DNA from 3 places in the Micromonospora sp. II genome. Region 1 is predicted to be linked to each of the others. Evidence: riboswitches for the same ligand, from Rfam matches in the RefSeq annotation. Region 1 holds a riboswitch; each other region holds the start of a gene.
The links. Region 1 has a riboswitch for cobalamin ahead of A8711_RS17255 (magnesium chelatase subunit D family protein). Riboswitches for the same ligand answer to the same signal wherever they lie in the genome.
Positions count from the first base shown of each region.

Region 2: it holds a riboswitch for cobalamin, as region 1 does, so the genes downstream of both, A8711_RS12640 (prenyltransferase/squalene oxidase repeat-containing protein) here and A8711_RS17255 (magnesium chelatase subunit D family protein) in region 1, are expected to answer to the same signal.
Region 3: it holds a riboswitch for cobalamin, as region 1 does, so the genes downstream of both, metE (5-methyltetrahydropteroyltriglutamate--homocysteine S-methyltransferase) here and A8711_RS17255 (magnesium chelatase subunit D family protein) in region 1, are expected to answer to the same signal.

Region 1 covers NZ_LYXF01000031.1:28,536-31,837, reverse strand. Annotated here, with positions in the region: gene A8711_RS17255 (magnesium chelatase subunit D family protein) at 1-1,214, opposite strand, end outside; cobalamin riboswitch at 1,261-1,405, opposite strand; gene A8711_RS17250 (bifunctional cobalt-precorrin-7 (C(5))-methyltransferase/cobalt-precorrin-6B (C(15))-methyltransferase) at 1,460-2,668, shown strand; gene A8711_RS17245 (cobalt-precorrin-4/precorrin-4 C(11)-methyltransferase) at 2,665-3,302, shown strand, end outside.
Region 2 covers NZ_LYXF01000024.1:152,321-155,622, forward strand. Annotated here, with positions in the region: gene A8711_RS12630 (peptidase) at 1-431, shown strand, start outside; gene A8711_RS12635 (hypothetical protein) at 500-952, shown strand; cobalamin riboswitch at 1,038-1,175, shown strand; gene A8711_RS12640 (prenyltransferase/squalene oxidase repeat-containing protein) at 1,311-2,765, shown strand; gene A8711_RS12645 (hypothetical protein) at 2,762-3,302, shown strand, end outside.
Region 3 covers NZ_LYXF01000024.1:144,382-147,683, forward strand. Annotated here, with positions in the region: gene A8711_RS12610 (beta-1,3-glucanase family protein) at 1-1,064, shown strand, start outside; cobalamin riboswitch at 1,176-1,395, shown strand; gene metE (5-methyltetrahydropteroyltriglutamate--homocysteine S-methyltransferase) at 1,511-3,302, shown strand, end outside.

The sequences.
Region 1 (3,302 bases):
GCCTGACCGTCGCCGGTTCCTTTCACGACCAGCAAGCGGGCACGTGCGGGCTCGCCCGCGGATGCCATCGATGTGGCGGCCTGCCGTTCGGGCTCCGGTACGGGCGGGCTCTCGCCGGGAGAGCCGGGCACGTCCCCGGCCGATCCGTCGTGCCCGGTGTCGTCGGGCAGACCGCCGCCGGGACCGTCGGGTCCGGGGTCGGGGTCGTTGTGGCCGAGTAGGTCGTCCAGGCGGTCCTGGTCCAGGCCGGGCTCGTCGAAGGGGTTGCGGCGGCGGCGGTGCGGCAGCGCGAGACGGGCGGCGATGCGGATGTCCTCGAGTGTCACTCGCGTACGTCCCCGCCAGGCCGCGTGCGCCGCGGCGGCGCGAGCGGTGACGAGGTCCGCACGCAGGCCGTCCACGTCGAACGCGGCGCACAGCTCGGCGATCCTGGTCAGCGTCTCGTCGTCGAGCACGACACCGGCCAGCGAGCGCCGGGCGGCGGCCAGCCGGGTGCGCAGGGCTTCCTGCTCGCCGGCCCAGCGTGTGGCGAAGCCCTCCGGGTCGGCGTCGAATGCGAGCCGGCGGCGGACCGCCTGCACCCGCAGGACGGGGTCACGCGGGGCGGCGACCTCGACCGTCAGGCCGAACCGGTCGAGCAGCTGCGGGCGCAGTTCGCCCTCCTCCGGGTTCATCGTGCCGATCAACACGAACCGGGAGGCATGCTCGACCGAGACACCGTCGCGTTCGACGCTGACCCGGCCGGTCGCCGCGGCGTCGAGCAGCAGGTCGACCAGGTGGTCCGGCAGCAGGTTGACCTCGTCGACGTACAGCAGGCCACGATGGGCCCGGGCCAGCAGGCCAGGCTCGAACGCGACGACGCCGTCTCGCAGCGCGGCATCGAGCTTCAGCGATCCGGTCACCCGGTCGTCGCCGGCTCCGACGGGTAGTTCGACGAGGCGTACCGGCCGTTCGACGACGGGCGTGGGCACGTCGAACGGCCCGTCGGGGCAGACCGCCGAGGGATCGTCCGGGTCGATGGAGAACCGGTCGCCCGCATAGACCCGTACCGCCGGGAGCACCTCGGCGAGGCCGCGCACGGTAGTGGTCTTGGCAGTGCCCTTCTCCCCGCGGATCAGGACACCGCCGATGAGCGGATCGATCGCGACCAGGGTGAGGGCGAGAGTCATGTCGTCGGCGCCGACGACGGCACAAAAGGGGTACTGCGCTGGCATGTAGGGCTCCCGCTCGATCTGCCATGGCGGTCCACGACGCGGCATGCGCCGTGGATCGGATCGAGGCCGGTCTTCGGACTTCCCAGGTCAATGCCTGGATCACCGCAGCGGGCCCTGTGCCGGATTCTCACCGGCTTCCCAGATTCTCCCCGCGACCACGGTCGTGGGGCACCTCGAACCTGTGCATCACCATAGACGCCCCGGTGGCCGGGGCAAGGGCCGGTGGGCGGCTAGGGTGCATCTCCATGGAGGAGCGGGTGACCGTGGTGGGGATCGGGGCTGACGGGTGGGTGGGTCTGCCGGAGCCGTCCCGGGCGCTGGTGCGGGCGGCCGCGACGCTGCTCGGCGGGCGGCGGCACCTCGAGGCGGTGCCGCCCGTCGACGGCCAGCAGCGCGTGGCGTGGCCGTCGCCGCTGCGGGACAATCTGCCAGGTGTGCTCGCCTCCGCGCGAGGGCCGGTTGTCGTGCTGGCCTCCGGCGACCCGCTCGTGTCGGGTATCGGCACGACGCTGCTGGACGTCCTGGGCCCGGAGCGCGTGACGATCGTGCCCGGGGTCTCCTCGGTAGCCCTCGCCCGAGCACGTCTCGGATGGCCGGCCGAGTCCGTCACCACGGTCAGCCTGGTCGGCCGGGACCTACGGCTGATCGTGCCTGCGCTCTCGGCCGGGCGCCGGCTGCTCGTGCTGTCCAGCGACGAGACGACACCCGCGGCCGTGGCCGCGGTGCTGACCGGGCTCGGTTGGGGGCAGTCCAGGCTGGTCGTGCTCGGTGACCTCGGTGCCGCCGGTGAGTCGTGTACCGCGACCACCGCGGCCGGGTGGGACCTGAACGACGTGCCGCGGTTGAACGTTCTCGCTGTCGAAGCTCGCGGTGCCGGTCCGGGCTGGGCCTCGGGCGGCGTGTTGCCCGACGACGCGTTCGAGCACGGCGGGCAGATCACCAAACGTGACCTGCGGGCCAGTGCCCTGGCCCGGCTCGCGCCCGCGCCCGGTCAGCTGCTGTGGGACGTCGGCGCCGGCAGCGGCTCGATCGGTGTGGAGTGGATGCGGGCCTGGCCGACGGCACGGACGATCGCGGTGGAGCCCCGCTCCGACCGGGCCGCGCTGGTGCACCGCAACGCCGCTGCCCTCGGCGTGCCGGGTCTGTGTCTGGTCGAGGGTTCGGCGCCCGGGGCCCTGTCCGGCCTGGACCGTCCCGACGCGGTGTTCGTCGGCGGCGGGGCCACCGTCCCCGGCGTGCTGGACACCTGCTGGGATGCGCTCGGCGCCGGTGGACGGCTCGTCGTGCACGGTGTCACCGCCGAGACCGAGGCGGTGCTGCTGAAGCAGCACAGCCGGCGCGGCGGTGAACTCGTCCGCCTGCACGTCGAACGCGCCGAACCGCTCGGCGGCTTCACCGGCTGGACGCCCGCACGGGCAGTCAGCCAGTGGTCCATCGTCAAGGGAGATTCATGACCGTCCATTTCGTCGGGGCCGGGCCCGGCGCCGCCGACCTGCTCACCCTCCGCGCGGTACGCCTGCTCGAGTCCGCCGACGTGTGCCTGTACCCGGGCACGTACCTCGACGCCGAGGTGCTGGAGCACTGCCGTGACGACGCCCGGCTGATCGACACCCAGCACCTCGACCTGGACCAGATCACCACGCACCTGGTCCAGGCACACGCCGACGGGTCCGAGGTCGTACGGCTGTGCTCCGGTGACCCGTCGCTGTACTCGGCGGTGCACGAGCAGGCACGCCGGCTCGACGCCGCCCGGGTCCCGTGGGACGTCACGCCCGGCGTGCCGGCCTATGCGGCTGCTGCCGCCGCCGTCGGCGCCGAGCTGACCGTCCCGGAGCTGGCCCAGTCGGTCGTGCTCACCCGCGCGCAGGCCCGGTCCACGGTCATGCCGTCGGGAGAGAAGCTCGCCGCGTTCGCCGCGACCGGCGCGACGCTCGCCCTGCACCTGGCGGTCACGCGTACCCGCGAGCTGGCCGCCGAACTGGCCGGCTACTACGGCCACGACTGCCCCATAGTCGTGGTGCACCGGGTGTCGCAGCCGCAGGAGCTCATCCTGCGCGGCACGCTGGCCGACATCGGCGGCCGGGTCGA
Region 2 (3,302 bases), on a different contig from region 1:
CCCAACCGGTCTGCACGTCCGACGTGGACGCCACCGCGCTCGTGACGCAGGCGCTGCGCGCCGCGGACCGTCCGGCCGACGCCGCCGCCGGGCTGCGCTGGCTGGTGTCCGTTCAGCGTGCCGACGGCGGCTTCGCCAACGCGGCCGGCACACCGAACGCCAACAGCACCGGCCTCGCCGCGCAGGCCCTGCGCGACGGTCACCGGCTGCCGGCCTGGGCGCGGTCCCGGGCGTTCCTCGCCGGACTCCAGGTCGGCTGCGCCGGGGCGCCCGCGGACCGGGGCGCCGTCGACTTCGACGGTGGCGGCTTCGACCCGGCCACCGCGCCCCGGGCCACCGCCCAGGCCGTCCTCGGTCTCACCGGGATCGGGTACGCCCGTCTGTCCGCAGCCGGCGCCGACCCCGGCGCACCGGCGCTCGCCTGCCCGTGAACCGCCTCGCCGCTCACCCGATCACAGGAGGACCCGTGTTCCGTCACCGTCCCACCGCCCGCACCTGGATGGCCGGCCTGCTGGCCGCCGTCGTGGCCGGCGTCGCGCTGACCGCAGTCGAACCCGCGCCCCGGTCGGCGCACGCCGCCGCCTGCGTCGGCACCTCGGGAGTCACTGTGGTCGTCGACTTCGCCGCGCTCGGCGGCGGCGTCCAGGTCGCCTGTGCGCCGGGCGATCCGGCCACCGGCCTGGCCGCGCTTCAGGCCGCCGGCTTCACCGTCACCGGCACCGCCCGCTGGGGCCTGGCCTTCGTCTGCCGGATCAACGGCAAGCCCACCGCCGCGACCGAGCCGTGCGTCAACACCCCGCCGGCCACCGCGTACTGGTCGTACTGGCACGCGTCCAGCGGCGGCTCCTGGTCCTACAGCACGTCGGGGGCGACCGGCTACAACCCCGCGCCGGGCAGCGTCGAGGGCTGGTCCTTCGGCGCCGGCGCCCCGCCGAGCATCGCCGCTCCCTGAACCGTCGGCTGCGAACGGTGTGACCAGCGGCGCACCGGGTACCGGCAGCTGCTCTGGCGTCGTCGCGCGCCCGGGCGGTACGGTGTCGGCACCCGGTGCGCCGGGCACAACTGCATACGTCCCGTGTGGGGGGAAGCCGGTTCGAAGCCGGCGCTGACCCGCAACCGTGAGCGAGAGTCCCTTTCGCGAGCCGGAATGCCCCGCCCGGGACGAGCGGCTTCCACTGTCGAGGTCTACAGGGTGAAGTCCGGGCCGCCGAGGTCCGACCACCCCGCCCACCGCAGCACGCGGAGCGGGGTGTCCGTTTCTCGGGGCGCTTCCCGGAGCTTTCACCGACCGCTCCGCGAAAGGCACCCTGATGCCACTGTCCCGGCGTCTCACCATCGGTCTCGGAATCGCCACGGCGACAACTCTCGCCACGATCACCAGCGCCCCGCTCACCGTGGCCGCGGCACCCGCCCCGGCCCACGTCACCGCCGCCCGCGACGCCGCGTCCTGGCTGGCCGGTGAGTTCAAGAACGGTTCGCTGCCCGGACCGTTCACCCCCGAGGACTGGGGGCTGACAATCGACGGTCTGGTCGCGCTGTCCGCCACCGGCGTCGACGCGCAGACCCGGCAGGCGGCAACCGCGCAGGTCGCAAAGCATGTACGGTCCTACAACAGCTACGACGACTGGGGCATCGAGGGCTTCACCGACGGCGGGGCCACCGCCAAACTGCTCTATGCCGCAGCCGCCGCCGACGCGGACCCCACCGACTTCGGCGGCTACGACCTGCGGGCGGAAACCCTGTCGCTGATCGCCACGGCCGACGCCGGGCACCAGCGGGGACGGATCACCAGCCGTACCACCGCCGACAGCGGCCCGGACGCCAGCAACACCTTCGACCAGTCCTTCGCCGTGCTCGGCCTGGCCCGCAGCGGCGACCTGCCACAGGATCCGGTGGACTTCCTGATCCGGCAGCAGTGCGCGGCGGGCGGCTTCCGGCTCTACCCGGACGCCGCCGACGGGCCGTCGCCGTCCTGCGACGACCAGCCCGGCGCCACCCTCGACGTCGACTCGACCGCGATGGCCGTGCAGGCGTTGCTGGCCGCCGCCGAGGACGGCGCCACGGGCGCCGGCGACGCCGCCCGCAAGGGCGCCGACTGGCTGGTCACCCAGCAGCACGCCGACGGTTCCTTCGGCGGCTCGGGACCCACCACCGGCGCGAACTCCAACAGTACCGGCCTGGCCGGGCAGGCCCTCGCCGCCGCCGGCCGCGACGACGAGGCCGCCCGGGCGGCGACGGCCCTGGCCGCGCTGCAGCTCACCGCGGGCAACGGTGGCGCGGCCTCCGCCGACGCCGGCGCGATCGCCTACAACACCGACGGATTCACGGCTGCCGCGGCGGCCGGGATCACCGACACCGACCGGGACCAGTGGCGCCGGGCCACCGCGCAGGCCCTGCTCGGGCTGGCCCAGGTCCCGCTGGGCCGGATCGGCCTCGACCCGCCGCCCCCGTCGACTCCCACCCCGACCGGCACGGCCTCGCCCACCGCGCCGTCCACGCCCTCCGCGTCTCCCACGCTCACCACGTCGCCTCCACCGACCGGCACCGCCGGCCCGACGCCGAGCGTGACCAGCCCTGCGGCGACACCCGCGCCTACGACCGCGGCGCCGGCCACCGCCGCGCCGCCGATCACGACCCCGGCCGCGTCCGGGCCGGGCGGGCTGCCGACGACCGGCGTGGCGATCGGTAGCTACCTGCTGATCGCGCTGCTGCTGATCGGTGGCGGAGTGACACTGCTCGTGCTCGGCCGACGGCGGGCGGGATGAGCCTCCGCGCCGCCCGTGCCGCGCTGGCCGTCGCCCTGGTCACCGCCTGCACCACGATCGGACCGGGCAGTCCTGCGGTGGCCGCCGGGTCGGCCGGCTACTGCCCGGACGCCTCCGGGGTCACAGTCGTGGTGGACTTCAACGAACTCGGCGGCGGGACGGTGGTGCGGTGCGCGTCGGGCACCCAGGCCACCGGCCTCGCGGCGCTCAAGAACGCGGGCTTCCCGATCACCGGAACCCTGCGCTGGGGCGAGGGGTTCATCTGCCGGATCGACGGCAAGCCGTCGGCCGCGACGGAGAAGTGCGTCGACACCCCGCCTGCGAGCGCCTACTGGTCGTACTGGCACGCCCCGAACGGCGGCAGCTGGACGTACAGCGACAAGGGCGTGCTCAACCGCAAGCCGGCGGCCGGCAGCTTCGAGGGCTGGTCGTTCTCCCTCAACCGCAACGCCGACGACGCGCCCCGTCCCGGCGTCGCGCCGAAACGCCCCGCCCCGCCACCGCCACCGCCACCACCGCCGCCGCCGCCCACGGGCG
Region 3 (3,302 bases), on a different contig from region 1:
GCGCCAACGGCGTCACCAAGCGCACCGGCGACGTGGTGGCCAACGGACGCAACGCGGTCATCGACGGCATCCGGGCGCAGCCGGGCTGGGCCAACACCGTCCACACCCGCTCCGACGGGACCGTGCTGCGCGTCCTGGCCCCGGGGAAGGCGGCCGGGGCCGGCCTGCTGAGCACCACCTACCTGGACTCCTACATCGCCTCCGCGTGGAACGCGTACACCACGAAGACGCTGACCGTGGCGCCCTTCGCCGACCAGCCGGCCATCCGGTACTACGGCCGTACCTCGGGCAACACCATGACCTTCACAAACGGCAGCGGCCAGGTGGTCGCCTCCTTCAACCGGCCCTCCTCGGCCAGCGTCTGGGGATGCGACGGCGACCTGCCCGCGCCGAACGACCAGGTGGTCGGCCCGATCTCGCGCACGCTCTGCGCGGCCCTCAACCGAGGCACGCTCGGCACCATCGACACCCAGCCCAGCACGAACGCCGCCGACTTCTACCGCAGCAACCCCACCAACCAGTACGCCCGCCTGATCCACGCCAACATGACCGACGGTCGGGCGTACGCGTTCGCCTTCGACGACGTCGGCGGATTCGAGTCACTGGTGCACGACGGCGACCCCCGTTCGGCCGGACTGATCCTCAGCCCGTTCACCGGAGGTGGGGGCGGCAACCCGGCCACCGGGGTGCCCGTGGTCAGCAACTGGAACAACAAATGCATCGACGTGCCGAGCTCCAACTTCGTCGACCGCGCGCCGCTGCAGATGTGGAACTGCAACAACACCAACGCGCAGAAGTGGACGTTCAGCGGCACGGCGCTGAAGAGCCAGAACAACAAGTGCATGGACGTCGACGCCGGGTCCACCGCCAACGGGGCGGTGGTGCAGCTCTACACCTGCAACGGCACCGGCGCCCAGCAGTTCACCCTGAACTCGGCCGGGGACCTGGTCAACCTTCAGGCCGACAAGTGCGTCGACATCAAGGACCGGAACGGCAACGACGGCGCGAGGCTCCAGCTCTGGGACTGCACGGGCACGGCCGGCCAGAAGTGGCGCAAGGGCTGACCGGCCCTGCGACGGGGGGCGGGGGCGACCGCGAGTCGCTCCCGCCACCCGCCGCGACGGCTCGCCGTCCCGCAGGACGGACGCGCCGACCACGTCGGCTCACCGCCCCATACGATGGACAACGGTGCTGGTTCGCCGTGCCCGTGAAGGGTGTGGCGTCGTAAGAGGGAACCCGGTGTGAGTCCGGGACTGCCCCGCAGCGGTGAGTGGGAACGACAGCCGTCATCGAAGCACTGGACCGTGAGGTCTGGGAAGCGACGGCCAGTAGGTGACCGGGTGGATCCGGTCGCGCCCGCGAGTCCGAAGACCTGCCCGCACCGCGCGCACCGTCCGGTGTGCGCCGCCGACGGTCGCTCGGGACGGCCGGTGCGGAAGCCGGTACGCCGTCTGTACCCCTTCCCTCCCCGCCTCGATCGGCCTCGTGTGCTTCGAGGGAAGGGATCTCCATGAGTACCGCATTCGGTCAGAGCACCGTGCTGGGCTATCCGCGTATCGGGGGCAACCGGCAACTCAAGAGGGCCGTCGAGGCCTACTGGGCGGGCCGGATCGACGCCGAGGAGTTGGCGGCGACCTCTGCCGCGCTACGGGCGAAGGTGTGGCGGACGCTACGCGACGCGCGCCTGGACGCGATCCCGTCCAACACGTTCTCCTACTACGACCACGTGCTGGACACGGCCGTCGCCGTCGGCGCGATCCCGCGCCGGTTCGCCCGTCTCGGCCTCGGCGACCTCGGCACCTATTTCGCCATGGCCCGGGGCGTCGATGCCGAGCCGGCGCTCGAACTGACGAAGTGGTTCGACACCAACTACCACTATCTGGTTCCCGAGATCGGCTCCGACACCACCTTCGCGGCGAATCCCGACAAGGCGCTGCGCGAGTACCGCGAGGCCCGCGAGCTGGGAATCGACAGCCGCCCGGTGCTGGTCGGGCCGGCCACATTCCTGCTGCTGGCCAAGCCCACCGAGGCGGGCGGCGAACCGTTCGACCGGCTGACCGACCTGGTCGACGTGTACGCCAGCATCCTGCGATCCCTCGCCGCGGCGGGCGTGCGATGGGTGCAGCTGGACGAACCCGCCTACGTCGCCGACCGGAGCGCCGCCGAGATCGACGCGCTGCGGGAGGCGTACACCCGGCTCGGCGCGGTGGAACAGCGGCCGGCGATCTTCGTCGCCACCTATTTCGGCGAGCTCGGTGACGCGCTGCCCGCCCTGCTCGACACGCCGGTCGAAGCGGTCGGCGTGGATCTGGTGGCCGGGCCCGGCAACCTGCGGCGGCTGGCCGGTGCGGGACCGCTGCGCGGCAAGACGATCGTGGCCGGCCTCGTCGACGGCCGCAACGTCTGGCGTACCGACCTGCGGGCCGCCGTGGCGGCCGGTGCCGCCGTCACCGCCCTCGCCGACCACGTCGCCGTGTCCACCTCGTGCTCGCTGCTGCACGTGCCGGAGGACCTGTCCGCCGAGACCGCTCTCGACCCGGCGCTGCGTCAGCGGCTCGCCTTCGCCCGGCAGAAGGTCGATGAGGTCGTCCGGCTCGGCCGCGCGCTGCGCAACGGCACCACGTCCCTGCCCGAGCCGCTGCCGCCCACCCCTGCCGCCTGGCGCGACGACACCGTACGCGGTCGGCTCGCCGCGCTGCGCGCCACGGATCGGCAGCGCGGCGCGTACCCGGAGCGTGCGGCGGCACAGCAGGCCCGGCTGAACCTGCCGCCCCTCCCGACCACGACCATCGGATCGTTCCCGCAGACCGACGAGCTGCGCCGCGCGCGTGCCGAGCACCGGGCCGGGCGTCTCGACGACGCCGCCTACACGCAGCGGATGCGCGCCGAGGTCGAGCACGTCGTCCGGCTCCAGGAGCGGCTGGGCCTGGACGTGCTCGTGCACGGCGAGCCGGAACGAAACGACATGGTCCAGTACTTCGGCGAGCAGCTGGACGGGTTCGCCGCCACCGAACACGGCTGGGTCCAGTCCTACGGCTCCCGATGCGTGCGTCCGCCCGTCATCTACGGCGACGTGGCACGCAGGGCGCCGATGACCGTCAACTGGTCCACCTACGCGCAGTCGCTGACCGACCGGCCGGTCAAGGGCATGCTCACCGGCCCGGTCACGATCCTGGCCTGGTCGTTCGTCCGCAGCGACCAGCCACTGGCAGACACCGCGGACCAGGTCGCGCTCGCCCTGCGCGACGAGTGCCGTGATCTCGAGGCAGCCGGTATCCGGGTCATCCAGGTCGACGAGCCGG